Regions from separate parts of the Dyadobacter sp. CY327 genome, predicted to be linked through region 1. Evidence: riboswitches for the same ligand, from Rfam matches in the RefSeq annotation. Region 1 holds a riboswitch; the other holds the start of a gene.
The links. A riboswitch is a leader RNA that binds a small molecule or an ion and turns the genes downstream of it on or off. The one in region 1 is predicted to bind thiamine pyrophosphate.
Positions count from the first base shown of each region.

Region 1 (15,523 bases):
AACTTGCTAATGTACCTGTGATGGTTGATTTCGGTGGCAGCAAGCCCGTTTTACCGCTTCAAGAATTGTTTACAAAATACCTGCGCCCAGGCGATATTTTCACACATTGCTTCGGCCAGCTCAACAGCCGGGAGCCGATTCTGGACGTGGCGACTGGCAAAATTAAGCCATTCGTTTACGACGCGCGTAAGAAAGGGATCCTTTTTGACGTGGGTTATGGCGGCATCAGCTTTGCCTTTTCACAAGCCATTCCAGCCGTTAAAAGCGGTTTTTATCCCAACACCATCAGCACCGACATTCACACCGGCAGCATGAACAATGCCATGAAAGATATGCTGAATGTTATGTCCAAATTCCTGGCTATGGGCATGGATCTTCCGGCTGTGATCAAAGCCAGCACCTGGGCGCCTGCTCAAGCCATTCACCGCGAGGAGCTAGGAAACCTTTCAGTTGGCTCGCGTGCAGATGTGACTGTTTTGAGGGTTCTGGATGGTAAATTCCAATTGAACGACACAGGAACATTCGGTTTCTGGGATTACACAGGAACCAAGATTCAGGGAAAACAAAAACTGGAAGCAGAAGTAACAATCCGCGCCGGAAAAGTCGTTTACGACCTCAATGGCCTCACCGAACCGCTCGTGATTACCAAAAGATAGTTTGAATGATAAGCCATTCGATGCATCTTTGACATTTATCTTGCCGCAATTTTATTTTTCAAACATGAGAGTACAATTTTTAGGTGTAATAGCCCTTTTAGCCCTCAATTTTAATGGTCTGCAAACGACGCAGGCGCAAATGATGCCCAAGGAAGAACTGATGTTCCTCACTTCCGAATGGAAAGGCGAACGCTTCCCCGACGGCCGCCCCAAAGTCTCCGACGAGCTCATTAACCGCGCCAAAAATATCTCCATTGAAGAAGCGTGGGTGGTGTTGCAAAATGAGGGTTACAACTGCCAGTTCGACGGAAACTGGAAAATATTGAAAGACGACATCGTCATCACGGGCCGGGCACTAACCGCCCAATTCATGCCCTCCCGCCCCGACGTTGAAAAGCTCGTAAAAGACCGCGGCAACAAAAACGGCATGTTGGGAAACACCAATTCCTGGCCCATCGATAAGCTTTCCAAAGGCGACGTATACGTAGCAGACGGCTTCGGCAAAATCGCCAGCGGAACATTGATCGGCGACAATTTAGGAACATCCATTTTTACAAAATCAGGCAATGGCGTTGTTTTCGACGCATCCGTCCGCGACCTGGAAGGACTTTCCAAAATCGAAGGTTTCAATGCATTTGTAAGAGATTTTGACCCATCATTCTTAAAAGACGTTTTCCTGACCGGCATAAACACACCAATCCGCATAGGCCGCGCGATTGTATTGCCAGGAGACATTGTGCTTGCTAAAAAAGAAGGTGTGATCTTCATTCCGGCGCACATGGCCGAAAAAGTGATCCTAACCGCCGAATTCCTCACATTAAGGGACAAATTCGCCCTCCAAATGCTACGCGAAGGCAAATTCACCCCCGGCCAGATCGACAACCAATGGACCGATCAGCTCAAAGAAGCATTCCTGAAATGGCTGGACAGCAATCCAAAGGAAATCCCGATGAAACGCGCCGAACTGGACGAATACATGAAGAAAAGAACCTGGTAACTTTCTTATTGAAGTGCCAGGGCACTTTTGCGTTCTTTTTTAAATAGCATTATAACGACAATTATATGAATGTTTACAAGCTACTAGCCGGTGTTGCAGGTCTGTGTCTTCTTGTTGCGCTTTTCCTCGCGCTCTCCGGAAACCTGCCGCAAGCCGGTCCCTTCTTTATTGCTTTTTTTCTTGCCTTAGCAGTCAGTTTCAGGGGTTTTGAAAAACTGAAAGGTTTCACTTATACAACCGTCATTTTCGCCGCAGTAACCACAGCCCTCTACTATCCGCAGCATTTCCAGTCAGTCAACGGCTTCAAGCTGGCAGCATTAATTACGCCTTTGATCCAGATTATCATGTTCGGAATGGGGACGTCAATGAGCTTCGGGGATTTTGTAGGAGTTGTAAAAATGCCAAAAGGCGTGCTGATTGGCGTAGTAAGCCATTTTATCATCATGCCAACCATTGGATTTACATTAGCTAACCTAAGCGGCTTCCCACCCGAAATCGCGGCCGGAATTATCCTCATCGGCTGTTCACCAAACGGAATGGCTTCAAATGTAATTTCCTATCTGGCCAAAGCAAACCTGGCATTATCGATCACGATCACGGCGATCTCTACAATGCTCGCTCCTATCGTGACGCCCTTGCTAATGAGCGCATTGGCAGGTGCATTTGTACAAATAGATACATTGCACATGATGTGGGACATCATTAAAATGGTCATCATCCCAATCGGCGCCGGACTATTATTCAACAAGTTTTTCAGCGGCAAAGCAAAATGGCTCGACGACGCCATGCCGATCGTTTCCATGGCCGGCATCGCCTTCATCATCGTCATCATCACCGCCGCCGGCCGCGACAGCCTGCTTACCATCGGACCAACATTACTCCTACTCGTCCTGATCCACAATTTATCGGGTTACACATTGGGTTACTGGTCCGGCCGCCTCTTCAAAATGAGCGAACGCGACTGCCGCACCATCGCCATTGAAGTAGGCATGCAAAACGGCGGTCTGGCATCTGGTATAGCCAAAGAAATGGGAAAAATGGCCACCGTAGGGCTGGCACCCGCGATTTTCGGGCCGTTAATGAACATTACAGGATCAATTTTAGCATCCTGGTGGCAAGGCAAACCGACGGGCGATGAAGAGACCTATGTGGAGACGGGAAGGGCGCATTGAACGGGAAACCCGGAGGGATGACATATTGGCGGCCGCCGATATTACATCCCTCCGGGATTTGCGTCTATTTTATCTATCTTTTTCCTACCGCGGCGCGGCCACCAATGTTACATCGCTCCGCGATTTGGGAGTCGCCTTGAACAATTCCTCAATCTTCTTCCAACAACAACTGCATAAACACCAAATCCAACCACTGGTCAAACTTATATCCAACCTCCTTCAAATAACCCTTCTCCACAAAACCATACTTTTTGTGAAATTCAATGCTGCCGCGGTTGGCGGCGTCTATGCCCGCTATCATGCTGTGGAGGCCGGATTCGCGGGCGCGTTGGATGAGGCTGCCGAGGAGTTTGCCTCCCACGCCTAAACCTCTTGATTTTTCATCAAGGTAAATCGAATGTTCTACGCTGAATTTGTAGCCTATTTTCGGCCGGAAAATATTGTAAGAGCCGTAACCAATTACTTTTCCTTCCCTTTCCGCGACAATCACGGGCATGCCGTCATTGAACATTTTCTCAAACCATTCCCGTTGCTCGTCCAGCGTGCGGGGCTCGTAATCGTAAATCGCAGTGGTGTTAAGAATGGCGTGATTAATAATTTCTAACAGGGATGGCAAATCCTTTGGAGCAGCGCTTCTGATAATAAGATCCATCAAGTAACGTAGGTTCGATATAATTGGTAAATATGACCTTAAAGTTACCCGATAATTCTTAAAATAAAAGTGCTTCCATTGCTTCGTTTCGCGGTGTTTTCTTTGGTTAATTTTTGAAAATACATTTTTTGCGATAGCTTTGTCCAAACTTTAGGGGTGTCCCGAAATGCGGACTGAGATAATACCCTTTGAACCTGATGCAGTTAGTACTGCCGAAGGGAAAAGTAAGAGATACTGCTATTGTATCTCAATGTATCTTTCTTCCAAAAGGTCCATTCCTGAAGTTTTTCTCAAAAACATTATTCAGAATGGAAATTATCATCAACGGTCAATCGCGTGAATTTTCTGAACCGCTCTCGGTCCAGCAATTACTTTCTGCTCTTTTTCCGGATCCTGCCAAAGGAATTGCTGTCGCTGTAAACCAGTCGGTTATCCCTAAAACGGCGTGGGCAGCGCATCCGTTGCAACCGCACGACCGCGTCATGCTGATCACAGCCACGCAAGGCGGCTAGCCTCCATTCTTCCCCATTTGTTTAATCCTTAATCCAACATTTTATGAAAACCGAAAAAACGCCACAAAGCAGCAGTGTGACCACCGACCCGTTCCCGAATTCACGGAAAATTTACGTAAAAGGCAGCCTGCACAATGTGTCCGTTGCGATGCGGGAAATTGCACTAACCGACACGCGTTTGCATGGAAAGCTAGGCCAGGTGGAGAAAAATGCGCCTGTCACGGTCTACGACACGAGTGGCCCTTTTACAGATCCCAATGTTGAAATCGATGTAAAAAAAGGATTGCCTGCGTTGCGTGCAGAGTGGATTAAAGCACGGCAGGATGTAGAGCAGCTGGAAGGCATCAGCTCGCAATACGGACAGCAGCGACTTTCGGATCCTTCATTGGATGCACTGCGCTTTGCGCACATTACCAAGCCGTTTCGGGCCAAACCGGGTGCGAATGTATCTCAATTGCATTATGCAAAAAAGGGCATTATTACTGCGGAAATGGAATACATTGCGATACGGGAAAATCAGCGTATCCAGGAAAATCTGTTGGAATTAAACGGCAAAGCGGGTTCGCTTTCGCACCAGCATCGCGGCCATAGTTTTGGGGCAAATACGCCGGTTAACTTCATCACACCCGAATTTGTGCGCTCCGAAGTAGCAGCCGGCCGCGCAGTGATTCCGGTGAACATCAACCATCCGGAAAGCGAGCCGATGATCATTGGTCGTAATTTTTTGGTTAAAATCAATGCCAACATTGGCAACTCCGCGGTGTCATCCACCATTGAGGAAGAAGTCGAAAAAGCCGTTTGGGCTTGCCGCTGGGGTGCTGATACGATCATGGATCTTTCAACCGGCAAGAACATTCACGAAACCCGCGAGTGGATCATCCGCAACTCACCCGTTCCCATTGGCACCGTTCCGATTTATCAGGCTTTGGAAAAAGTAAATGGTAAGGCCGAAGACTTGACTTGGGAATTGTTCCGAGACACGCTCATTGAGCAGGCCGAACAGGGAGTGGATTACTTCACGATTCATGCCGGCGTTTTGCTGCGTTACATTCCGCTTACGGCCAAAAGGATCACGGGAATTGTTTCCCGCGGCGGCTCGATCATGGCCAAATGGTGTCTGGCTCATCACAAGGAAAATTTCCTTTACACGCATTTTGAGGAGATCTGCGAGATTATGAAAGCTTATGATGTCGCGTTTTCGCTGGGTGATGGTTTGCGTCCGGGCTGCATTGCAGATGCCAATGATGCCGCACAATTTTCCGAACTGGAAACTTTGGGCGAACTAACAAAAATTGCCTGGAAGCACGACGTGCAAACCATTATCGAAGGTCCGGGCCATGTGCCGATGCATTTGATCAAAGAAAATATGGAGAAGCAGCTGGAACATTGCCAGGAAGCGCCATTTTATACATTAGGGCCCTTAACAACAGACATTGCACCTGGTTATGACCACATTACGTCTGCTATTGGTGCGGCTATGATCGGCTGGTTCGGGACGGCAATGCTTTGTTATGTGACACCGAAAGAACATTTAGGACTGCCGAATAAAAAAGATGTGAAGGACGGCGTGATCACTTACAAAATCGCTGCGCACGCCGCGGATCTTGCAAAAGGGCATCCGGGCGCGCAATATCGTGATAATGCATTGAGCAAAGCCCGCTTCGAATTCCGCTGGGAAGATCAGTTCAATCTTTCCCTCGATCCCGAAACGGCCAAATCCTTCCACGACGAAACATTACCAGCCGAAGGCGCCAAAATCGCCCATTTCTGCTCGATGTGCGGACCCAATTTCTGCTCCATGAAAATCACGCAGGACGTGCGCGACTATGCAGATGAGCATGGTTTAAATGAGGACGCAATTGCGGAAGGAATGGAAGAAAAATCGCGGGAATTCGCGAGTCTGGGCAGTCAGATCTATCTATAATCAGCTCTTTTATAATATGGAACTGATCGCAATATCTCATCCAGATTTCATCCCGAATGAAGCCGAACGGATTAACGCGCTTTTTCGGGATGGCTTGCAGCGCCTGCACCTGCGAAAACCTGTGTGTAATGTGCTCGATTTGAACCGATTGATTGGTGAGATTAATCCAGTGTTTTATTCTAAAATAGCCCTGCACTCGCATCACGAAGTCGCGGCGCAATATGGAATTACCAGGCTTCATTTCCCGGAAAAATTGCGAAAAAAAACGCCGGAATTTATGTTAGAAAAACTGAAAAACGGAGGTTTTAAGCTTAGCACTTCTGTTCACAATATTGATGAGCTGGCTGATCTTTCTGACAATTTCGAATACACATTTTTCGGTCCAGTGTTCGACAGCATTTCTAAAAAAGGCTATTCAACGATCATCAGTAAGGATTTTTATTTAAATAATGAACAGAAAACGGTGAAAGTAATCGCGATCGGAGGCATTGATCATTCCAACATAAGCCAAATTCAAAAAATGAACTTTGACGGCGCTGCCTTACTAGGTGCAATCTGGCATGCTCCCAATTTCAAATTTTCAAACATTGCCGGAGGCCTAAGCCCCCGGCAAATGAGATCAGAATTGCAGCACATTGACAAGCTGCAATTTATTTCTAATCAGACACAGGAGTCTAGCCATTTGGAAAGCATTAGCCTTGCTTTGGAAGCCGGCTGCCGATGGATCCAGTTGCGTGTAAAGAATGAGCCGGAAAACCTCGTTTTGGAAATGGCCCAAGCCGCCAAAGCACTGTGCAACACTTATGGTGCCAAACTGATTATCAACGACTTTCCAAACATTGCAAAAGCTGTTTCTGCTCACGGTCTGCACCTTGGATTGAACGATATGCCCATTCCCGAAGCTAGGAAAATCGTAGGTGACAACATGATCATCGGCGGCACAGCCAACACATTCGAAGACATTCTTTTACGGATTAAAGAAGGAGCGGATTGCATTGGGTTAGGCCCATTCCGATTTACCAAAACCAAACAAAACCTCAGCCCAACCCTGGGCCTGGAAGGTTATCGCGACTTGATGCAAAGGCTCGCGAACGAGAAAAAGGAAATCCCAATCATTGCTATCGGCGGCATCCTGCCCGATGACATTCCAACATTGCTAAGCACCGGTATACACGGTGTCGCCATGTCTTCCGCATTGATTCAGTCAAAAGTACCAAGAGAAACGGTCCAAAAACTTGAAGAAATATTATGTTAAAAATCGCAGATAAAACATTTGAATCGCGGCTTTTTACCGGGACTGGGAAGTTCAGTTCTGCCGCGTTGATGGAAGAAGCTTTGCTGGCTTCGGGCTCGGAACTGGTGACCGTTGCGTTGCGGCGGATAGATGTGCATGATGCGCAGGATGATATGCTTTTGCATTTGAAACATCCGCACATTCATTTGCTGCCCAACACTTCCGGCGTCAGAACGGCAAAAGAGGCAGTTTTTGCGGCGCAGCTTGCCCGGGAAGCATTGGAAACCAACTGGCTCAAACTGGAAATCCACCCCGACCCAAAATATCTCCTCCCCGATCCGATTGAAACGCTAAAAGCAGCGGAGGAACTGGCAAAGCTCGGGTTCGTAATCCTGCCCTACATTCATGCAGATCCGGTTTTGTGCAAAAGATTGGAGGAAGCTGGCGTGGCCGCCGTAATGCCTTTGGGTTCTCCCATTGGCAGTAATAAGGGTTTGAAAACCATTGATTTCCTGGAAATTATTATTGAGCAGAGCAATGTTCCCGTCATTGTAGACGCTGGGATTGGCTCACCTTCGGATGCTGCGAAAGCGATGGAAATTGGTGCGGATGCGGTTTTGGTCAACACAGCGATTGCGGTTGCTGGCGATCCCGTGGCGATGGCGGAGGCATTTAAGATGGGGGTGATCGCAGGGCGTATGGCATTTGAGGCGCTATTGGGAAATCAAGAAAATTTTGCCGTGGCTAGCAGCCCGTTAACCGCATTCTTGGATGAGCTTTAAGGACAAATTCGAGGCCTATGACTGGGAGGAGGTTATGGTCAGCATTTATTCCAAAACGGCACAGGATGTCCGAAATGCACTTTTGGCCCAAAAACGAACATTGGAGGATTTCAAAGCACTCATCTCCCCTGCAGCATCCCATTTCCTTGAACCCATGGCCCAGCTCAGCTGCAAACTGACCCAAAAGCGGTTTGGTAAAACCCTGCAAATGTACATTCCGCTGTATTTATCAAATGAATGCACCAATATTTGCACCTATTGCGGGTTTAGTCTGGACAACAAAGTGCGGCGAAAAACGCTTTCTAAGGAAGAGATATTGCGCGAGGTGAATGTGATCAAATCCCTGGGTTATGACCATGTTTTGCTCGTAACCGGTGAAGCAAACCAAACCGTGCACACGGCTTATTTCAAGGAAGTGATTGAGTTGATACGGCCTTATTTTTCACAAATATCCATGGAAGTCCAGCCACTGGAAACCGCGGAATATGAGGAATTGATCGCATTAGGGCTGTATTCGGTGCTGATTTACCAGGAAACTTACCACAAGGAAGATTACAAAAAGCATCATCCAAAAGGGAAAAAGTCAAATTTCAATTACCGGCTCGAAACGCCCGACCGGCTTGGACAGGCAGGCATTCATAAAATGGGTTTGGGCGTCTTAATCGGCCTGGAAGATTGGCGGACGGACAGTTTTTTTACAGCCGCCCACCTCCAATATCTCGAACGAACCTATTGGCAAACGCGTTATAGTTTATCATTTCCCCGGCTGCGGCCATTTTCCGGTGGGCTCGAACCAAAGGTAGAAATGACAGACCGGGAACTTGTACAGCTGATTTGTGCGTATCGGATCATGAATGAGGAAGTTGAAATTTCACTTTCAACGCGCGAATCTGAGCAGTTTCGCGATCATTGCATTCAGCTGGGCGTGACTTCAATCAGTGCAGGGTCCAAAACCAATCCGGGCGGATATGCCGTTGAACCTGAGTCGCTTGAACAGTTTGAAATTTCAGACGAGCGCTCGCCGGCGCAGATTGCAGCAATGATCCGGGAAAGGGGTTATGAGCCGGTTTGGAAGGATTGGGACGCGGTTTTTGTGCCATAGAAATTTAAATACAATGTTTGAAAAGGAAGAAAGGAAGCGTTATAGTCGGCAGATCATCATGCCGGAAATCGGCCTGGCTGGGCAGGAAAAGCTGAAACAGGCCAGAGTGCTTATTGTTGGCGCGGGTGGTTTGGGTTGCCCGGTGCTGCAATATCTGGTGGCGGCTGGTGTCGGTAACATTGGCATCGTCGATGATGACGTGGTGGATTTGAGCAACTTGCATCGCCAGATTTTGTACTCTGCCGCAGATGTAGGCAAAAGCAAAGTCACTACCGCCGTCCAAAAGCTCAAAGCATTGAATCCCTTTGTGCAGCTTACGCCTTATGCCGTTCGCTTACAGGAAGATAACGCAGCCCAGCTCATTGCCAATTACGACCTCATCATCGACGGCTCCGACAATTTTCCAACCCGCTATCTGGTCAACGATATCTGCGTGGCATTAGATAAACCCTTCGTTCTCGGTTCCATCCTGCGTTTCGAGGGACAAGTGTCTGTCTTTAATTACAAAGGCGGCCCCACATACCGCTGCCTTTTTCCCGACGCCGAAGAAGGCGACAACTGTGCCGAAGCCGGCGTTATCGGCATTTTGCCCGGAATTATCGGAAGTTACATGGCCAACGAAGCCATTAAAATTACTTGTGAAATTGGAGAACCGCTATCAGGTAAACTGCTTATCATCAATACATTAACCAACACCACCAATATTTTTACTTTCACAAGGTCCAGTAACATCCCAGCATCCGCCTCCAAATCAACCCAAACATACTCAGCAAAGGCCGACATAGCAAAAGCAGACCCAAAATCTGACCTCAAAGAGCTAACCTTTGCAGAATTCGAACGCATTGAAGCCTCCTACCCCGGCCAGATCCACCTTGTCGACGTCCGCGAATACAACGAATTCGAAGCCGATAACTTCGGCGGCATTAACATTCCCTTATCCGAAATCCCAGACATTCTCCCCACATTACCGCCAAACAAAACCATTGTTTTCTACTGCCAAACCGGAAAAAGAAGCGCGCAGGCTGCAAAATTGCTGGCGCAGAGTGGATTTGACGGGGCGAGTTTTTGGGCTGGGAATTGGTAAGTTGTTATCTTAATCAATACTTTCCGTATCAATTTTGTTAATTCATTGAATTAACTCAACAGATTTAGCTAAATTCGTTGAGTTCATTCAACGAATTGGTAATTATGTATTACTCTAGACACATTTTTTCCGCTATTCAGGAGAAGCTGAAATCTAATAAGGTTCTGATTCTGACCGGCGCACGCAGAGTTGGTAAGACCGTTCTTTTAAACCAACTTATATCTGATTTTAATGGAAAATCATTGTTCATGAATGGTGAGGATCTTGATGTGATCGGGCTTTTGGCCGATCGGCGTGTTGCATCCTTTCAGCGATGGGCTGGAAATCTGGATCTGCTAGTCGTGGATGAAGCGCAGGTTGTTCCGGAAATAGGGAAATCACTAAAACTGCTCATCGACTCTTTTCCTAATCTTACCATTCTTGCCAGTGGTTCATCTGCCTTTGAACTCTCTAACCAAACGGGCGAACCATTGGTTGGCAGACAAATAAACTTTCAGCTTTTCCCTTTGGCTCATTTGGAATTGGCACAAAAGGAGAATTTCCTCGAAACACGCCAGAACCTTGAAAATCGTCTGATTTTCGGCAGCTATCCAGATGTCGTGCAACTTCCCACCGCCGAAGAGCAAACCGATTATCTTAAAGGTTTGGTAAACGCCTATTTATTGAAGGACATTTTGATGTTTGAACAAGTGCGTTACTCGCACAAAATGTTACAGTTGCTCCAACTGGTTGCCTATCAGGTTGGCCAGGAAGTTTCATTTGAAGAACTTTCCAAAGCTTTGCAGATTGATCGTAATACGGTCGAGAGATATCTTGATTTGTTTTCAAAGGTGTTCATCATTTTCCGCGTTGGCGGTTACAGCAAAAACCTCAGAAAGGAAGTTACAAAATCTTCCAAGTGGTATTTTTTTGACAATGGGATCAGGAACGGACTCATCAATAATTTTGCCCCTATATCACAACGCCAGGATATAGGCGCGCTTTGGGAAAATTATCTGGCTTCTGAACGCGTAAAATACAACACTTACACGCGCACTTTTCCTTACACTTATTTCTGGCGGACCTATGACCAGCAGGAACTCGATTGGCTCGAACTTAAAAATGAACAGCTTAGTGCATACGAATTTAAATGGAATGACAGTAAAGTAAAGTTTCCCAAGGCTTTCGTTGAAGCGTACCCGGATGCCAAAACCAACTGGATTAACCGGGACAATTACACTGACTTCCTAACCGGCGTCATTTAACAACAAATCCACCTTTATCAAGACTTTCATGATCATCAAAAATATGCTGCGGTGGATTTTGTCAGGCTTTGCTCTTCTTGTTTTCAGCAAACATTGCTCTGCCCAAAAAATCAAACAAAAACCCGTCGCCATCGAAATCAACCTCGCTGTCGAAAAGGGCCCGGCGAAGCCGATTTGGGCTTGGTTTGGATATGATGAGCCGAATTATACTTATATGAAGGATGGGAAGAAATTGCTAACGGAGATTTCGCAGTTGAGCAAGGTGCCGGTTTATGTTCGGGCGCATAGTATGTTTGTAACGGGTGATGGCGTGGCGGCGTTGAAGTGGGGCTCGACGAATGTTTATACTGAGGACAAAAAGGGAAATCCGGTTTATGACTGGACCATTGTTGACAAAATCTTTGATACTTATATAGAAAGAGGTATGAAACCGATCGCGCAGATTGGCTTCATGCCCGAAGCATTATCGTCCAAACCACAGCCTTACCGCCATCATTGGAAGCCGGGCGATGATTATAACGACATTTACACAGGCTGGGCTTATCCACCCAACAACTATGAAAAATTTGCGGAGCTGGTGTTCCAATGGGTGAAACATTCGGTGAAGCGATATGGCCAGGCCGAAGTTGAATCCTGGTATTGGGAGCTTTGGAACGAGCCCAACATCAGTTACTGGAAAGGTACGACGGAAGAATACATTAAACTTTACGATTATTCCGCCGACGCCGTGAAGCGTGCATTACCAACTGCAAAAATAGGCGGACCGGAAGTTACGGGCCCAAACTGGGATGTATCTGCCAAGTTTTTCAGGACTTTTCTGGATCATGTCGTGAGCGGCAAAAATTATGTAACAGGCAAAACTGGCTCGCCGCTCGACTTCATCACCTTTCACGCAAAAGGCAATCCCAAAGTCGTGGACGGCATTGTGCGCATGGATATGGGCACGCAGCTGCGCGACATTGACAAAGGTTTCGAGATCGTGGCCTCCTACCCAAGCCTGAAAAATCTGCCGATCATCATCGGTGAATCCGATCCCGAAGGCTGTGCGGCTTGCTCGGAAGATCTGCATCCCCAAAACGCTTACCGGAACGGCACCATGTATTCGAGTTACACGGCTGCCTCATTTGCCAGAAAGCATGAACTGGCTGATGCGCATGGCGTGAATCTGCTGGGTGCGGTGACGTGGGCCTTTGAATTTGAAGACCAGCCCTGGTTCCGCGGTTTCCGGGATCTGGCGACGAATGGTGTTGATAAGCCTGTTTTGAATGTGTTCAGAATGTTTGGGATGATGGACGGAAACCGTGTGGAGGTGAAGCAAAATTTGGCTTACAATTTTGAAAAACTAAGAAAGGAAAGCGTTCGAGGCGAGCGGGATATCAATGCTTTCGCAACCAAAAATGACCGTGAAGCTGCCGTTATGGTCTGGAATTATCATGACGACAACAAGATCGTCGAAGCTTCTCCGGTAAGTGTGCAGCTCAATGGTGTGAAGGCAAAACGCGTTCAGGTGCAGCATTACCGCATTGATCAGGAGCACAGCAATGCGTATGAAGTCTGGAAAAAAATGGGATCACCGCAAAAGCCGACGTCAGAGCAGATCGCAACATTGGAACACGCCGGTCAGTTACAAACATTGACTTCACCACAATGGGTTAATGTTGAGAACGAGCGAATTAAGCTTGATTTCGATTTATCCGCCCAAGGCGTTTCACTTTTAAAGATTATCTGGTAAACCAAAAAACGGATCAAATTTTAATAATCTATTAATTACGTAGATTAAATAGTTTTACTACTTTTGTAACTTCCTGTTCAACGGCGATTCCAAAATCCAACAGTAATGCTTACAAAAGTGCTCTCACTTAAACTGCCCACAATATCCAACTGGTACATTGTTCCCGCGGGCATCGTGGTCATATTATCTGCGCTATTTATTTTCAACGGCTCATTTTCGATCAGCGAAGAGAATGTTAGTGCGTTTATTGGAAGCGATTTTGCATTGTATCTGTTGGTAGGTCTGGCCGCACAGCTTGTGGATGGCGCTTTGGGCATGGCTTATGGGGTTACATCCACATCTTTTTTGCTAAGCCTGGGCGTTCCGCCGGCGATCAGCAGCACGAGCGTGCACGTGGCAGAAATGTTTACGACCGGTGCTTCCGCGATCTCGCATTTTCGTTACAAAAATATCAATAAGAAACTCTTCAAAAGTCTGCTGATCCCCGGCGTGCTAGGCGCGGTTACAGGTGCTTATCTGCTCTCAGACGTGATTGATGGCGATTTAGTTAAACCTTACATTGCGGCTTACATGCTTATTTTGGGCCTGATCATCATCAGGAAAGCATTGCAAAAGAATCTGGTTAAAAATAAAACCAAGAAAATAGGCATCCTGGCAGCAGCAGGTGGTTTCCTGGATTCCATCGGCGGCGGCGGCTGGGGACCGATCGTTACTTCAACATTGCTTGGCCAGGGCCGCGATCCACGCTACACCATTGGTTCTGTAAATGCTGCTGAATTTGTAATTGCATTTGCCAGCGGTGTTACATTTCTCATTTTCACGGGAGTTAGCAGCTGGCAAGTTGTTTCGGGCCTTATTATCGGCGGCGTTATTGCTGCTCCCTTTGGTGCAATGCTCGTTGGAAAAATAAAGCGCAAACCTTTGATGCTGATTATCGGAGCGCTGGTAATCGGGCTGAGCGTAAGAACAATCTGGCTAAGTCTTTAAGCTACAAGCCTCTTCTTTGCCACTTCAAACGTTTTAAAGCCTGAATTTACGTCAAAAGCCTAAAATCAGTAGCTTTGTAAAAACGAGTCCCGGACTATGATCTCTGATTTTGGCTACATCCTACTCTTCATCATTGCAGCAATCGCCTTGCTGGGCTTAATGCTTACCATTGCCAAATTTTTGCGACCGCACCGGCCGAATGAGGAAAAGCTGACCACCTATGAATCAGGTGAAGATCCATTGGGAAATGCCAACATTCAGTTCAATGTGCGTTTTTATGTGATTGCATTGATCTTTGTCTTATTTGAAGTTGAGCTGCTTTTCCTGTTTCCCTGGGCGATTGTTTTCGGAAATGAAGACCTCATCACCCAAACCAACGGACAATGGGGCTGGTTCGCCCTCGCCGAAATGACCGTCTTCATAGGCATCCTCATCCTAGGCCTCGCCTACGCCTGGGGCAAAGGCTACCTCGACTGGGTAAGGCCAAAACCACAAATTCCTGTGATTGACTCGCCTGTTCCGGCGGATCTGTATATCCGGGTGAATGCGAAGTATCAGAAAAAATAATCCTTTTTGGGTCTTAACTCACCAAACCTCTTTATAAAAATACTTCACCGTATCAGCCGCTGCTCCTAGCTCCGGTAGATAGGCGGATGCTTCTAGAATTGTTGGTTGTGATGTTGTTCTGTGCAGTTTATAAAAGCGTTTAAGGCCATAACGATAACTTATTGATACAGTCATATCCTTCGTTTTTGCGATCGGTGCGGGATTGATACGCCAAACTTCTGTTCCAGTGAGGGTGTCATCTCGAAAAGTATTTTCAATATGACCATCATTGGATATTATTACCAACTTTTCGGAAAAGCCAATTTGACTTCCTAGAAGTGTTCTTGATGGAGTTACTATCTTTTCGAGCTGCCAAGTTCCAAGCAGAAACATGGTTATCGGGCCACCAGCAGTCCAGCCATCGTGACGTCCACAACGACCGGCCAGCAGGATTAAACTAGCTAATATCACGAAAGGCACAAGTAACTTCTTCATATTTTACTTTTTAAAATTGGCTATGTTGACATTACATAAGCTTCTTAACTGGCGTTGTTATAAACTACTGCACTTCTTTATAGAAGAATTTGACGGTATCAGCGTTCCCGCCCAGCTCTGGCAAATACGCCGATGCTTCAAGAAGGGTCGGTTGGCCGGTTTGTTTCCTGATTTTATATGATCGTTTGAGACCGCTGCCCCGGTAGGTAACAATCACTGTCATTGTTTTGGTTTTAGAAACAGTTCCCGGCACACGCGACCATATGTGCTTGGCGAAAAGGGTGTCGTTTCGGTAAACCCGTTCAACCTCATCATCAATTTCATGTCCGCTTTCCAGGACTTCCTTGTATCCAATTTGCGCACTATCAAATGATTTTGTCGGTGTTACAATCAGTTCCAAAGCC
Region 1 covers NZ_JAJUXJ010000007.1:229,374-244,896, reverse strand. The annotation lists gene LZG74_RS17315 (amidohydrolase/deacetylase family metallohydrolase) at 1-656, shown strand, start outside; gene LZG74_RS17310 (RraA family protein) at 721-1,653, shown strand; gene LZG74_RS17305 (bile acid:sodium symporter family protein) at 1,719-2,825, shown strand; gene LZG74_RS17300 (GNAT family N-acetyltransferase) at 2,974-3,477, opposite strand; TPP riboswitch at 3,620-3,715, shown strand; gene thiS (sulfur carrier protein ThiS) at 3,786-3,989, shown strand; gene thiC (phosphomethylpyrimidine synthase ThiC) at 4,033-5,913, shown strand; gene LZG74_RS17285 (thiamine phosphate synthase) at 5,930-7,168, shown strand; gene LZG74_RS17280 (thiazole synthase) at 7,162-7,929, shown strand; gene thiH (2-iminoacetate synthase ThiH) at 7,919-9,031, shown strand; gene moeB (HesA/MoeB/ThiF family protein) at 9,045-10,115, shown strand; gene LZG74_RS17265 (ATP-binding protein) at 10,220-11,359, shown strand; gene LZG74_RS17260 (GH39 family glycosyl hydrolase) at 11,388-13,091, shown strand; gene LZG74_RS17255 (sulfite exporter TauE/SafE family protein) at 13,197-14,078, shown strand; gene LZG74_RS17250 (NADH-quinone oxidoreductase subunit A) at 14,175-14,645, shown strand; gene LZG74_RS17245 (hypothetical protein) at 14,664-15,119, opposite strand; gene LZG74_RS17240 (hypothetical protein) at 15,184-15,523, opposite strand, start outside.

Region 2 (15,523 bases), on a different contig from region 1:
GAATCCACGCGCGAAATGTTCAGATCCAGGAGCTTGGCACGTTCCTCCGCAACTTGTGCGGAATAATAGGCCTTGGTAACCGACTCAGCCACTTGCACTTTCGAAGAAGTAGTCGATTTCTGCGCCAGCTCACGATAGGTTGCCGCGGCTTTTAGACCAATAAAATAAGAACCGTTGAAAATAAGCTGGTTCAGATTGGCAGAAGCCGAACCTTGCCACGGAATCCCGAACTCAACCGCAGCGGGAGGCGCGTCGGCAGGAGCTGTGGGATCAAACGCATTGGCAGGCAGGAAAAACCGGGGGATAATAATGTTGTTGGTCACCGAAACGGCCGCACTCAACTGAGGCAATCCCGCCGCCCTGATTTCACCAATTCTTGCTTCCGCAGAAAGGGCATCCAACTGTGCATTTTTAATGTTCAAATTATGCTTAACCGCATAATCGACGGCTTGTTCCAGGGAGAAATCCTGCGCGCGGAGCGGACCGAAGGCGAGTAAAATCGCCAGCAGCATCAGGCTGCGGCGTATTATTTGTTCATTTTTCATGGGTATTGATTTCAATTGCTGATCTGTCTTTTATGGTGTTGTAATATTCAAATCCTTTTTCTGATAAAATTCCTCTCAAAAAGTGGAGCAGGAACTGCATTTGGGTATGCATCATACTGAATTTTTTTTGTGGAAAAACGGTCGGGTCGAAAGCCAGCACAATCTGTTCTATGCGGAGCAACGCGAGAATATCCACGTCGATATCAGGGCGGTAAAGGCCCTGCTCAATGCCACTTACCAGGTTTTCGCGGATGTTTTTAAGCAGGAACTCATGCTTATACGTTTCAAACTGCTCCCAAGCCTTCGGGTAATATTTTTTCAGATCATATAATAAGGCCGGGTTCATTTCAGAAAGTGTGTTCTGCATTTGCGTCGATGAATGCATGATCTGCTCGATTGGATTGGCTGCTTTTTCTTCCAGTTTCTCAATCTCACACTTCTGATCCATGATTTCTTTCTGGATCACCAATGCCAGAATGGCCTCTTTGTCGGAATAATGCTGGTAAATGGTCCGTTTTGAAATCCCCAGATCTTTGGCAATATCATCCATGGTAACGCTCTTGATTCCATAGCGCCAGAACAGACTTAGGGCTGATTTTATAATTCGCTCTTTCACGAAAGCAAATTTGAAATATTAGCTCGAAATAAACTAAGAAAACTTTGAAAATGCTGAAAGTTTTCTGGTGTTCCCTATGTGCTTGCATTCAGACGGTTATAATAGCATACCAGCACTGAGAAGCTCAAAAGTAGGTCCGTATTGTCCGTTTGACCAATCAAAAACTTATTAAGCGGAAAATTTCAGGTATGAACTTGGCAAATACCCAGATAAAATGCGCCGGTGAGGGAATGATTTACATCTTGCTGATGTTTGGAAATGACACATATTCTGACCAATTTTCGGGTCTTTTGTCTTAGTTATTAACTTCCAATTCACTAATTGCTATCGCGACAAACAAATCAATGAAAAGCTACATTGACCTGATTCAGCAGACATTCGAGTTTCCTACAATGGAGTTCAATGTTGATAATAATGAGTTGCTGTTCAACAATGTACCACTGATGGATATCATCAAAGAACATGGTACGCCGTTAAAAATCAATTATTTGCCGAAAATAGGGGAGCATATCGAGAACGCAAACATGTTTTTTCGGAATGCTTTCAAAAGACATAATTACAAAGGAAGCTACACTTATTGTTATTGCACCAAATCTTCGCATTTCAGCTTCGTGCTGGAAGAGGCTTTGAAGCATAATATACATCTCGAAACTTCTTCGTCTTTTGATGTTCCCATTATCCGCGAATTGTATCGCCGGGGTAAGGTAACCAAAAACACTTACGTGCTTGCCAATGGTTACAAGCTGCCACGTTACACGCAGTATCTCAGCGAGTTGATCAACGAAGGGTTCAATGTTATCCCCATTTTGGATAACCTCAAAGAAATTGAATCATACGAACAGCAGGTTACAGCCGATACGGTCAATTTTGGGATGCGTATTGCAACGGATGAGGAGCCGAATTTTGCTTTTTATACGTCGCGTCTGGGGATCCGTTATAATGACGTGCAACAGCTTTATAAGGAGAAAATTGAACCGAATCCTCGGTTTAAGCTCAAAATGCTGCATTTCTTTATTAATACGGGGATTAAGGACAGTGCTTATTACTGGAGTGAATTAACCCGGTTTATGTTCAAATACTGCGAAATGCAGAAAATTTGTCCTGAACTGGATTCCATCGACATTGGTGGCGGCTTGCCAATTCAGACTTCTTTGCAGGCTGGCTACGATTATCAGCAGATGATCGACGAGATCATTGAGAACATTCAGTGGATCTGTAACAAGAACAATGTGCCTGTTCCACATATTTTTACGGAATTCGGCAGTTATACTGTGGGTGAAAGCGGCGCGGTGATTTATGAAATCATTGACAAGAAACTGCAAAATGATAAGGAGCTCTGGTATATGATCAACGGCTCGTTCATTACGCAGCTTCCCGATTCGTGGGGCATGAACCAGAAATACATCATGCTGCCGATCAATAACTGGGATAGTCCTTATCAAAAGGTCAATCTCGGTGGATTAACGTGTGATTCGCAGGATTTCTACAACAGCGAAATGCACAGCGCTGACTTGTATATGCCGATTTTTGAAGAAGATTCGGAAAAACAATACATCGGATTCTTCCATACCGGCGCTTACCAGGAATCTCTGGGAGGTTATGGCGGCATTCAGCATTGCCTGATCCCGGCCCCTAAACACGTTTTGGTGGATAAGGACGAAGATGGCAAGATTGTAACGCGCGTTTTTGCAGAAGAGCAGAACAGCGATTCGATGCTTAAAATTTTAGGCTTTAAAGAAGAATCGTTTGTGGTTCCTGAAAAGAATGTCGGAACGGAAATGCAGCCGATTGACGAAGAGGAAGAATTGGTCGAAACAAAAATCTGACCTTTGATATAAAGTTCTTTGAATGAGTTCGTTATTAGTCCAACTAAAACGCTCATTCAAAGAATTATTTTTTATATTTTTGCGGTGACAAAATTTTTACACGAACAGGAAAATGAAAAAGTTATTACTTCTCCTTACTATTTGCGGTTCGCTTGCATTTGCATCTTGCACCAAACATGCTTGCCCGGCTTACGGTTCTACGCAGAAAATTACGCAGTCGGTCGCAGCTGAAAGAGTCTAAATTTTACCTTCCAGGATTATTTTAGCTGCCTCAAATAAACTTACAGCAGCAAAATCGCCAGTTGAAGCTTCATTTTCGGGAACAATCTGAATTGTTCTCACACCCGCATTTTTCCCAGCCTCCATATCCCTGTCACGGTCCCCGATCATCCAGGACTGTGTTACGTCTATATTATATTTTGCAATCGCCTTTTCCAGCATAAGCGAGCCTGGTTTGCGGGAAAGCGAAACGCCTGAAACGCTCGGGTGATAAGGCGAGAAATAAAGGTCGTCCAATGCATTATCGGAGACTTTTTGCATCGCTTCGTGGATCGCATGAACATTAGTTGCCGTGTAAAGCCCTTTCGCAATCCCCGCCTGATTCGTCACCACAATGAGCAGAAATCCTGCTTTATTAAATGCTTTAAGCGCCTCCGGAACGCCTTCGGGAATCACCAGTTTTTCCAGTTCGTATAAATAATCCGGGCAATCCTCATTCAGCACTCCGTCGCGGTCGAGGAAGATGCATTTTGTTTTGGGTAAAGACATAAAAAGGAGTGACTAGGAAGAAAATTCTTTAACCGATTCGATGAAACAACGCACCTTATCAGGATCAGTGTCCGGATAAACCCCGTGGCCCAGGTTAGCGATATAGCGCTGTGTGCCAAATTGTTGCACCATATTTTTAACCTCTTTCCGGATCTGGTCATATGAAGCATACAGCACGCAGGGATCCAGATTTCCCTGCAACGTTTTATTAGGAATCAGCTCGCGCGACTCGGCAATGTCCATGTTCCAATCCAGGCCAACCACTGCGCAATTCAGCTCGCTAATCGCCTTCCGCGCGAAGAATGCGCCTTTGGCAAAAACTGTAACGGGCACTTCATCAATGGCGTCACAGATCTGCTTGATATAGGGCAAAGAAAATGTGTTGTATTGCTCAGGAGATAGGATTCCGGCCCATGAATCGAAGATCTGGACCAGGTTAGCGCCTGCTACAACCTGCGCTTTGAGGTAAGCAATGGTGCTATCCGTTATTTTTTGAAGTAATAAATGCGAGAATTCAGGATCCGCGTAAAGGTGTTTTTTAGCAACGGAGAATGTTTTGGAGCCTTTGCCTTCTGTCATGTAACAGAAAATCGTGAATGGCGCGCCCGCGAAACCGATCAGTGGAACACGTCCGTATAAGCCTTCTTTTGTAAGCTTAATCGCATCCAGCACATATTTCAAATCCGTTTCCGGCTCCGCAATGTGCAGTCTGTCAAGATCTTGAATCGTATGAACCGTTGCCGGGAAAATCGGCCCGCTTTTTTCTACCATTTCATAAGGCAGTCCCATCGCTTCGGGAATCACCAGAATGTCAGAAAAGATAATGGCTGCATCAACACCCAGCAAATCAACAGGTTGTAATGTAACCTCAGCCGCCATTTCCGGCGTTGTTGCCAACTTTATAAAACTTCCGGCCTTCTCGCGAACGGCCCTGTATTCAGCCAAAATCCGACCCGCCTGCCGCATCATCCAAACAGGCGTGCGTTCCGTTTTCTCCCCACGCGCCGCCCGAAGCAAAAGATCATTTTTCAATTCCATGCGGCAAAGTTAGGCAGAAAGCGGCATATCAAAACCTAAAATTCACCCCAACCAGAAAATTCCTGCCTGCTTGCGGGAAGTAAAAATTCTCCTGCGTTAATGCGCCGCCTGCGAAATATCCGTACGTATATCCGTTGGATTCGTATTTTTCTTCCAGCACATTATTGACCAGCAAATTGAAGGAAATCTCTCTCGCCCAGGTTGGTCGGATCGTCCAGGAAAGGCGGACGTCATTGGTAAAGTAAGCGTCCAGCTTGCGGGTTTCAGATGATGTGTTGTCCAGATATTGCTTGCTTACATATTTGCTTAGCAATGCCAGTTCCAGGTCTTTTCTGATAATGTAAGTCAGCTGGCTTCCGGCGATGGCGTTGGGCGAGAAAGAAATGTCGGATTTTCCGTGGTTGATCATGTTGTAATCGCCGGTGTCGTAATTGATGACATACTCGGTGAAATTATTGATCTTATTTTGGCTGAATGTTGCGTTTACATTCCATTTCAAGGTTTTGCTTAATGCAATGGCACCTTCCAGCTCGATGCCCATGCGGTAACTTTTTGGCACATTTACTCGGATAGCGTTGCCCACGTCATTGATCTGGCCGGTCAATACGAGTTGATTTTTATAAGCCATCAAATAATAGTTCGCCGAGAAAGCCCAGATGCCGCGCTGCGTTTTGAAACCTGCTTCCACATTCTGCAGTCGTTCGCTTTTTGGAAATAAACCAGCCGTTGATGAAGTAAAATCATCCCGGTTAGGCTCGCGGTTTCCTACGCTATAAGAGGCATAAACTGAACTTTGATCCGCCAACTGATAGGTTAAGCCAGCTTTTGGATTAAAAAATGAATAGGCTTCATCCGTTGCCAGGGCGATCTGATCATTGTCCGTTCCCTTAATGTTGTGACTTACACTTCTGAACTGCAAATCGGCGAACGCATTGAGTTTGGGCGTCAGCTGATAGTAAACCTTTCCGTAAATGTTAAAATCCTTCTTAATGCCTTTGCTGTAATAATATTGATGGTCGTTTTCAATGTTCCCGGCATTGCGCGCCCACACAATTCGGCCATAATGGTCGCCGTCATATTTGTTATAACCGCCGCCAAAGCTTGCAGTCAGCTTTTTAAAACTGTTGTATTCCAATGAAAATGTAGAGCCGTAAAAGTAATTATCCAGCCAGCGGCGACGGATCAGATCCGTGCTCGTAAGCGTATCCTGGCCGATAACCACATTGGGCAAATTGTAATTGCTGTAATCGTCGCCCATTCTGGATTGCTCATAATAACCCAAGCCGCGAACCAGAAATGCATTGAGGTTAAAGATCCATTTATCGCTCAGATTATGCGATGAAACGATCTGGTAATGATCCTGGCGGTAATTATCCACCTCGTTTTTATAAGTGTAGGAATTGTAAGTCCGGTTATCCGAATCGAGCAGGTTCTGCGCATCTTTTTCGCCCAGACCATTGCGATCAATATAGCTCAAAACGCCTTCCCGATCGCCGCGCAACTTGGCTTCCGGCACGCCATTCCAGGATTGGTAAGTCCGCTCGTTGCCCGAAAACACATTTACCCGCACAAAACTCTTTTTACCAAAAAAGCCTCCCGACAAATAATAAGAATGCAATTCCGAAGAAGCCCGGTCCACATAACCATCCGAAGACACCCGCGATAGTCTCGCATCAAAGGTGAATTTATCCTTAATCAGCCCGGAACCGACTTTCAATGTGTTTTTGAATGTATTGAATGAGCCATAAGAATTGTTCAGCTCCGCATAAGCTTCTTCGCGGAATGCATTTGTATTAATGTTCACCGAAGCACCGAAAGCCCCTGCGCCATTGGTAGAAGTGCCCACGCCACGCTGGATTTGAATGCTGCTAACCGACGAAGCAAAATCCGGCATATTAACCCAAAAAACACCCTGGCTTTCGGCATCATTGTAAGGAATCCCGTTTACCGTCACATTAATGCGCGTCGCATCCGAGCCGCGGATGCGGATGCCCGAGTAACCGATGCCCGCACCCGCATCACTCGTGCTCACGAGCGAAGGCGTGAAGTTGAGCAGAACGGGTAAATCCTGTCCAAGATTTTGTTTATCAATAGCTTCGGCAGAAACCGTGCTGTATGCCATGGCCGATTTGTCGTTGGCGCGGGTGGCGTTAATGATCACTTCATCCGCCTGGAAAGTGCTTTTGGAAAGCTTTATTTCCAATTGGTTTTCGGAAGAAAGGGGTAATTTTTGAGTTTGGTAACCGATGTAGGAAACTTCGAGGATGGCGATGTTCTCTGCAATGTTCTTTAAGCTGAAATTCCCTGAACCATCGGTCTGCGTGCCGCGGATTTCACCTGCCTTGATGGTTGCGCCGGGCAGTGGTTTTCCATCTTCCGCATCGGTAACGCGGCCGGAAATGGAGCGTTGCGCGAACGCAGAACGGAATGATAATGTGGTGATTATGAATATAAACAGATAGGTAGTAACGTTTCGCATTGCGATTTTTGGGTTACAACAGGCAGGGGCCACCTATCAAATGGTTGCTTTTTCTCTCCCTACGCCGGCATTACCCGGATCAGGTTCATGGGTTTGATCTCAGCCCGTTCGGTAGGGCACCCCTTGAGATTATCCTGCAAAGCTACGCCGGAACAGCGGATGATTCAAGCTTTTCCTTATTTTTACATAACATATAAAACCAACCTAACTTCAGGAATGACGAACTATACAGACACAATTGAATTGAATGCTTCGCGGGCTGCGATGGAACTGGAATATCGCTATGGGGCGCATAATTATAAGCCGATGCCTGTCGTGCTGGAACGTGGGCTGGGTGTGCATGTGTGGGATGTGGAAGGGAAACAATATCTGGATTTTCTGTCTGCTTATAGTGCTGTTAGTCAGGGACATTGTCATCCGAAAATCGTAGAGGCGATGGTTGCGCAGGCGCAGAAGCTGACGCTTACTTCGCGGGCTTTTTATAATGATAAGCTGGGTGAATGTGAGAAATTTCTTTGTGAGTATTTTGGCTTTGATAAAGCATTAATGATGAATTCCGGCGTGGAAGGCGGGGAAACGGCATTGAAGCTGACGAGAAAATGGGCTTATAAAGTAAAAGGAATTGAGCCCAATAAGGCCAAAACGATTTACGCTTCGGGCAATTTCTGGGGAAGAACATTGGCTGCGATTTCTGCTTCCACCGACCCTTCGAGCACGAATGATTACGGGCCGTTTTTGCCAGGTTTTGAGATAATCCCTTTTGATGATCTCGAAGCATTAGAAAATGCATTTAAATCCGATCCGAACATTGCAGGTTTTATGGTCGAGCCGATCCAGGGCGAGGCTGGCGTCGTAGTTCCTCAGGAGGGTTATCTCAAAGGCGTCCGGGACCTTTGTACCAAATACAATGTGCTTTTCATCGCCGACGAAGTGCAAACTGGCATCGGGCGAACAGGGAAACGTCTTGCCTGCGATTGGGAAGGCGTTAAGCCGGACATTCTGGTGCTTGGAAAAGCACTTTCAGGAGGTGTAATGCCTGTTTCTGCAGCATTGGCGGATGATGAAGTGATGCTGACGATCGCGCCGGGCGAGCACGGTTCGACATATGGCGGAAACCCTCTGGCTTGTGCCGTCACGGTGGCCGCTTTGCAGGTTGTTATTGACGAAAATCTCGCGGATAATGCGGAGAAAATGGGCCAGCTTTTCAGAAACAGAACAATGGATTTGCAAAAGCAATGTTCTCTGATTGAAGTCGTTAGAGGAAAGGGTCTTTTGAATGCGATCGTGATCAATGATACGGAAGACAGCCACACGGCCATGGATCTTTGTTACAAAATGATGGAAAAAGGGTTGTTATGTAAGCCGACGCATGGTAACAAAATCCGCTTTGCGCCGCCTTTGGTCATCAACGAAGAACAAATGAATGAGGCTTGTGACATTATAGAGCAGGTATTTTTAGAAAATGCATAGCCGTTTATGAAAATAAAACTATTTCTGGCCATCCTGCTGACAAGTGCGGCGGTGATTTCTTGCAAAGAAAAAAACGTGGATCCCGCGACTGAAACGGAGACGAATCAGTGGATTTATGAGAACATGAAATATTGGTATTACTGGAATGATGACATGACCACCAAGCCAGATTATACCAAAGATCCCGCCTCGTTTTTTGAATCATTGCTTTATAAATACGACGCCACATTGCGGCCCGACGGCGACCGGTTTTCCTGGATACAGGAAAGCGCCGAGGAGCTGGAAGCATCCCTGGGAGGCCAGTCGAAGGCGTCCGGGATGGAATATAAGCTGACTTATTTCCCAACAGGCACCCAGAATGTGATCGGCGTGGTGCTTTACGTGCTGCCCGATTCCCCTGCGGCCAAAGCGGGCTTCAAAAGGGGCGATATTTTTAACAGCATTAACGATCAGAAACTTACCGGCAGCAATTACAGCAAACTACTGAATTCGCAGGAGAAGCTCACTTATACATTGGCAACGCTCTCCGCCGATGGTGTTTTGACGGACGGGACAACCAAGCGTGAAGTTACGCCGGTGGTGTTGCAGGAAGATCCTGTTTTCTTTGACACGCTTTACAACATTGGCGCAAACCGGATCGGCTATGTGGTTTACCATCAGTTTATTCCAGAGCCTTACCAAGCCGACAACAAGCAATATGACAAGAAGCTGGATGCTATTTTTACCAAATTCAAAGATGCGAATGTCAATGCGTTGATCGTGGACTTGCGCTATAATCCGGGTGGTTATGTGAGTTCAGCGACCAACTTTGCGAGTCTTATCGCCAAAGCGACGGCCAGTGATATTTTTTATTACAAAGAATACAACACGGAGGTTACGGAGACAAACATGAAGAAATTCGGTGAAACTTATTTCTATGACAAGTTTGCCAGCAAAAGCCAGAACATTGGTAATCAGCTGAATGACGTGGTTTTCCTGGTGTCTTCACGCTCGGCTTCCGCGAGTGAGTTGCTGATCAACGGTTTGAAACCTTATATGAATGTGACGCTCGTTGGCGGGAAAACGGTTGGCAAGAATGTAGGTTCGGTGACGTTGACAGATTCCAAAAAGAAAGTAAAATGGGGCTTGCAGCCTATTGTTTCAAAATCTTTGAACAAGGATAAAAAGTCGGATTACAGCATCGGTTTTACGCCGGACATTGCGGCGAGCGAGGGCAACCTGCTTTATCCTTACGGGAATCCCAAAGATCCTTTGCTGGGTGAGGCGCTTTTCAAGATCACCGGAAACCGCATTGTCAGACAAAAAAATGCCCGGACAGTGCAGGAGGAAGAGGATCAGGAGATTATATCGACAATAAGCCGGAAAGCAGGCGGCAGCAATATGTTCTATGATAAATAGATTTCCGAGGGCACAGTTTTTGTAATTAATGCTGCAAACAAACATTAAACTAAACTGAGCTTTATGGGAATCATAACATGGATCATCGTCGGCCTCATTGCGGGCGCAATTGCAAAAGCCATTCACCCAGGAAAAGATCCGGGCGGCTTTATCGTCACCATTTTGATTGGTATCGCGGGTGCAGTCATAGGTGGCTGGATTTCTTCCATGCTGGGCTACGGAACAGTGGATGGTTTCAATATCGGAAGTCTTTTTATAGCGATTTTGGGGGCGGTAATTCTGCTCTTTATTTATAGAAAGTTCAGCACGAGGTCTTAACCGGCTTATCCTGAAATGAATGGTGGAGGAACATGTTCAAACTGTTCTCCCACCATTTTTTATTGCTATTTTTACAAATTGCAATGCGAATGCAATGCCGATGCAATGCCAAAGTTCCTAACTGATTGACTCATGAAGCTGGTTAACGATATGACTGTCTGGTTTTTGAAGCGACGCTTCGAAAGGATCGAGCAGTTTATGAAAAACCCGATTGAAACCCAGGAGCGCGTTTTTTCTGAATTAATTGAAACCGCGCGTTATACGGAATGGGGGAGTAAATACAATTATGGCCAGATCCGGAATGTCAAAGAGTTCCAGGACCAGGTGCCCGTTTCAACTTACGAAGAAATTTATCCCTATATTGAACGCGTCCTGCGGGGTGAGCCGAATGTGATGTGGCCGTCGCAGATCGACTGGTTCTCAAAGTCTTCCGGGACTACCAATGCAAGAAGCAAGTTCCTGCCCGTTTCGCCCGAGGCGCTGGAAGAATGCCATTACGAAGGCGGTAAGGATATGATGACATTGCTTATCAATAACCGGCCTGATACGCGGGTTTTTGATGGTAAAGGTTTGTCGATAGGGGGCACATTGCATGCCAATCCATTTGATGATTACACCCAAATCGGCGACGTTTCGGCGGTTATTATGCAAAATCTGCCTTCCTGGGCCGAGTTTATGCGAACGCCGCCGCTGGATGTTGCCTTAATGGATCATTGGGAAAGCAAATTGGAAAAAATGGCGTCCATATGCTCTCAGGAGGATGTAACAAGCATTCTCGGCGTTCCAACGTGGACCATTGTGCTGCTGGATCAGATTCTCGAACTGACGGGCAAGAAAAATATGCTTGAAGTTTGGCCTAATTTCGAGGTTTTCGTCCACGGCGCGGTTTCTTTTGAGCCATACAGGGATCTCTTTATGACCAAATATTTCCCTTCCGACCAGGTTTTATATCTCGAAACTTACAGTGCTTCCGAAGGGTTTTTTGCCATCCAGGACGACGTAAATCGCGTTGGGGAAATGCTGTTAATGCTGGATTATGGCATTTTTTACGAGTTTGTGCCCGTTGAAGAAGTCGGTAAGCCGCATCCGAAGGCGTTGCTTTTGGATGAGGTTGAGATCGGTAAAAATTACGCGCTGGTTATTTCTACAAATGCTGGCTTATGGCGCTATCTGATTGGGGACACGGTGAAATTTACTTCAACTTATCCATTCAGGTTGAAAGTAAGCGGCCGGACGAAGCATTTTATCAATGCATTTGGTGAGGAGGTAATTGTGGAGAATGCGGATTATGCAGTTAAAATAGCAACTCAAAAAACCGATTCGCTGGTGGCCAATTACACAGCCGGGCCCGTTTACATGGGCGACGGCTCGCGCGGAAGGCACGAGTGGATCATTGAATTTACCAAAGAGCCCGACGACCGCGAACATTTCATCGCCTTGCTCGACGAAGCGTTGCGCGAAGTTAATTCAGATTACGACGCCAAACGATACAAAGATATGGCGCTGCTGATGCCCAAAGTCCATTTTGTTCCATCGGGCACATTCTATGCCTGGATGGGAAAACTCCACAAGCTGGGCGGACAAAACAAGGTTCCAAGACTAAGCAACAGCCGGGAATATCTGGATGATCTGCTGGCAAGTTTATAGCACATGATCCCTATTTATCTCAAAATCAAAGGTCTGTATTCCTACCAGACCGAGCAGGAAATCCATTTTAATGCATTAACGGACGCATCATTGTTCGGGATTTTTGGCGCGGTAGGAAGCGGAAAATCATCCATACTTGAAGCAATCACATTCGCCTTGTACGGCGACACCGAGCGGCTCAATAGCAAGGGCGACGACCGCACGTACAACATGATGAACCTCCGTTCGGATGAGTTAGCCATTGATTTTGAGTGCATTGCAGGGAAAAATGGAGATCGTTACCGTTTCACCGTTCGGGGAAAACGGAATAGTAAAAATTTCAAAGACGTAAAAACCTTCGACCGTCGCGGCTATGTGTGGCAGGACGAAAACTGGGTGCCGCTTCCGGAAAATGAGAATGCAGAAACGATCATTGACCTGAGCTATGACAATTTTCGGCGCACGATCATTATCCCTCAGGGCCGTTTCCAGGAATTCATCGAGCTGCGCGACGCCGACCGGACGCGGATGATGAAAGAGCTTTTTCAGCTCGAAAAATATGATTTGAGCCGGAATGTTGGCTCCTTAACCAAGCAAAATGACCTCGCCATGTCCAATGTGGACGGCCAGCTGACAGGCGTAGGCGAAGTGACAGGCGAAATGGTGGCAGCGGAAGAAAAGCGGCGGGAAGAAGTCAGGCTTGAAATCGAGAAAGTAAGCGAAGAGCTGCGCATCCAAACCGAACTGGAAACGGCATTTCAAAAATTGAAATTGACCGCTTTAAAAGTCAGGTTGCTGCAAACGCAGCTGCAAACATTAGAAGCCGAGCGTCCGGTTATGCTGGAACGGGAGGCGATGTTGAAGATCTTCGAAACGTGCTCTATTCATTTCAAATCCATTTTAGATCAAAAAAATACATTGAATGCCGGCATCGCCCGGGATCAGAAAATAGTTGATAACAACAAAATACGCCTGGACGAGCTCACAAGGCTGGCCGAAAAACAACAGGAGTTACTAACCCGCCTGCAACCGCAATACGAAAAGCGTGAAGAACTGCTTGATACGGCGGATGAGCTGGAAAAGATCATTCTAATCCTTGATAACAGGGTTTTTGCGGAAAAAAGGAAAGATGCGTTAACGCGTGGAAATGAGCAACTGAAAGAAAAAGAAGCATCCATAGCCCGCTTAACCAAACAGAAACAGGAAAAAGAATCTGAAAATGAGCAGCGTAAAAATGCCCTTTCGGACATTCAGGAAATTAGTGAGATCAAGGCCTGGTTCACGACTTGCGATGCATTAATTGAAAAGCGGCAATCCGTAAAAACCGAAGCGGAAACATTACAGGCGGACATTACTGCCCAGCAACAAATGTTAATTGCGAAAATCGACGACATTAATTCCAAATTCCAGCTTAATCTTGCTGAAAATGCTACACTAGAAGCTTTTCAGCAGTCTATCCAAACATTTTTAACTCATTCAGAAGCAGAAACGAGGGATAAAAACCGGGAACTGCTTTCGCTTCATACCAAACTCGCATTGTATCAATATGCAGGCGCGATTGTGGACGGCGAACCTTGTCCACTGTGCGGATCGGAGCATCATCCGGCTGTTTTGCATGCGGACCATGCTGTTAGCGAGCACATTAGAGTTGCGGCAGGCGTGCTTGCAACATTAGCCGCGCAGGAAAAAGCCATCCGCACATCCCAGGCGCCGGTTGAAAGAATTTACAATCAAATCGACAATCTCGAAAAGCTGAAAGCGACCATTAAGCAGCGCTGGACGGACGCAAAAATGCAGATTGAAGCACATGAGAAGCTTTTTGTTTGGAATAAATTTGATAAAAATGATCGTGCGGGTTTTGAAAAGCATTTTACAGAGATTACTAAAAATCAGTCTGAAATAAAGGAGGCGGACGCGGCGATTAAGGCTTTGTCTTTGAAAATCGAAACAGAGAATCTTGAAAAAACGGAGAAGATTGAGAAGCCGTTGCAAAGTTTGAAAGATGAAATCCTGCGCTTTGAAAACACAGTTCTAACATTGGCAGGCCAACTTCAAAAGGTCAATCTGCGCGAATTTGAAGATCAACCGAAAGCAGCAATTTTAGAAAAAATTACAGCCTTTAAAAGCAGTTATAAAGAAATCACCAGCCTGTTTGAAAAATCAGAAAAGGATCTTGATGGAGTGCAGAAAGAAAAAGATGTGCTCTCCGGTGCCCAGCAGACATTAAAAACAACATTGGATTCCAGTCGGCGCGACCTCGCTGAATTGCAAATCACTGTGGAGGCGCAGTTAAGGGCATTCAATTTCGAATCCGAAGATCAGGTTAAATCCATTTTGCAAAAGCCTATTCAGATTGAGTCCGAAAGAAAAGCAATTGAGACGTTTAAATATGCTCTGGATACGACTTCACGGGATCTGGACAATCTTTTGAAGGAAAATACGGAGCAGCAATACGATCCTGAGCAGCACGAAACGGTCATTAAGGCCAGGGAAACATTAACCGAAAACCTCAATGCATTCCGTAAAGAAGAAGGCGGATTGGACCGGTTACTGAAAAAAATGGCCGAAGATCTGGCTAAAAAAGCAGCATTACTAACCGAAAAAGCCCGTTTGCAATTACGAAAAGAACATCTGGACGATCTTACCAAGCTGTTCCGTTCCAGCGGTTTTGTGGATTATGCATCCAGCATTTACCTCCAAAATCTCATCCAGGCCGCCAACCATCGCTTCCATCAAATGACGCATCAGCAGCTGCATCTGGAATTGGGCGAAGGCAACAGTTTCTGGGTCCGCGATTTGCTCAACGGCGGACATTTGCGCTTGCTGAAAACATTATCAGGCGGCCAGAAATTTCAGGCCGCGCTGTCATTAGCATTAGCCCTTGCCGATCACATTCACGTCAGGAACGGTTCGAAGCATAATTTCTTCTTCCTGGATGAAGGCTTTGGCTCGTTGGATAAAAATGCATTGCAAACTGTTTTTGAAACCCTGAAATCGTTGCGGAAGGAGAATCGGATAGTTGGCATCATCAGCCATGTGGAAGACCTGCAACAGGAGATTCAAACGTATCTGAGCATTGAGGAAACAGAAGAAGGAAGCCGGATTGTGCCTAGTTGGAAGTGATAAATCCCGGAGGGATGCAACATCGGTAGAAATGCAAAATGATGATAAACGTCAAATCCCGGAGGGATGAAACGTTGTGCACAATGTTTCATCCCTCCGGGATTTGACGTTTATCACGCGCCCTTTTGTTGCTACCAATATTGTATCCCTCCGGGATTTGACGTTTATCACGTGCCCTTTTTTGCTACCGATGTTGTATCCCTCCGGGATTTTAAAACCAGCGACTTACACTAAAAGATATCAGATAATCTGCAAATGCAGCGTCGCCATGCGATTTTCCAGTAACATCCTGCTTGTCAGCATAGCTTTTCGTTCT
Region 2 covers NZ_JAJUXJ010000008.1:160,363-175,885, reverse strand. The annotation lists gene LZG74_RS23650 (TolC family protein) at 1-545, opposite strand, end outside; gene LZG74_RS23645 (TetR/AcrR family transcriptional regulator) at 535-1,161, opposite strand; gene LZG74_RS23640 (decarboxylase) at 1,506-2,987, shown strand; gene LZG74_RS26315 (hypothetical protein) at 3,100-3,228, shown strand; gene LZG74_RS23635 (HAD-IIIA family hydrolase) at 3,225-3,755, opposite strand; gene hemE (uroporphyrinogen decarboxylase) at 3,768-4,793, opposite strand; gene LZG74_RS23625 (TonB-dependent receptor) at 4,822-7,272, opposite strand; TPP riboswitch at 7,313-7,406, opposite strand; gene rocD (ornithine--oxo-acid transaminase) at 7,489-8,742, shown strand; gene LZG74_RS23615 (S41 family peptidase) at 8,749-10,140, shown strand; gene LZG74_RS23610 (GlsB/YeaQ/YmgE family stress response membrane protein) at 10,204-10,458, shown strand; gene LZG74_RS23605 (GH3 auxin-responsive promoter family protein) at 10,591-12,105, shown strand; gene LZG74_RS23600 (SMC family ATPase) at 12,109-15,207, shown strand; gene LZG74_RS23595 (hypothetical protein) at 15,419-15,523, opposite strand, start outside.
Region 2: it holds a riboswitch for thiamine pyrophosphate, as region 1 does, so the genes downstream of both, LZG74_RS23625 (TonB-dependent receptor) here and thiS (sulfur carrier protein ThiS) in region 1, are expected to answer to the same signal.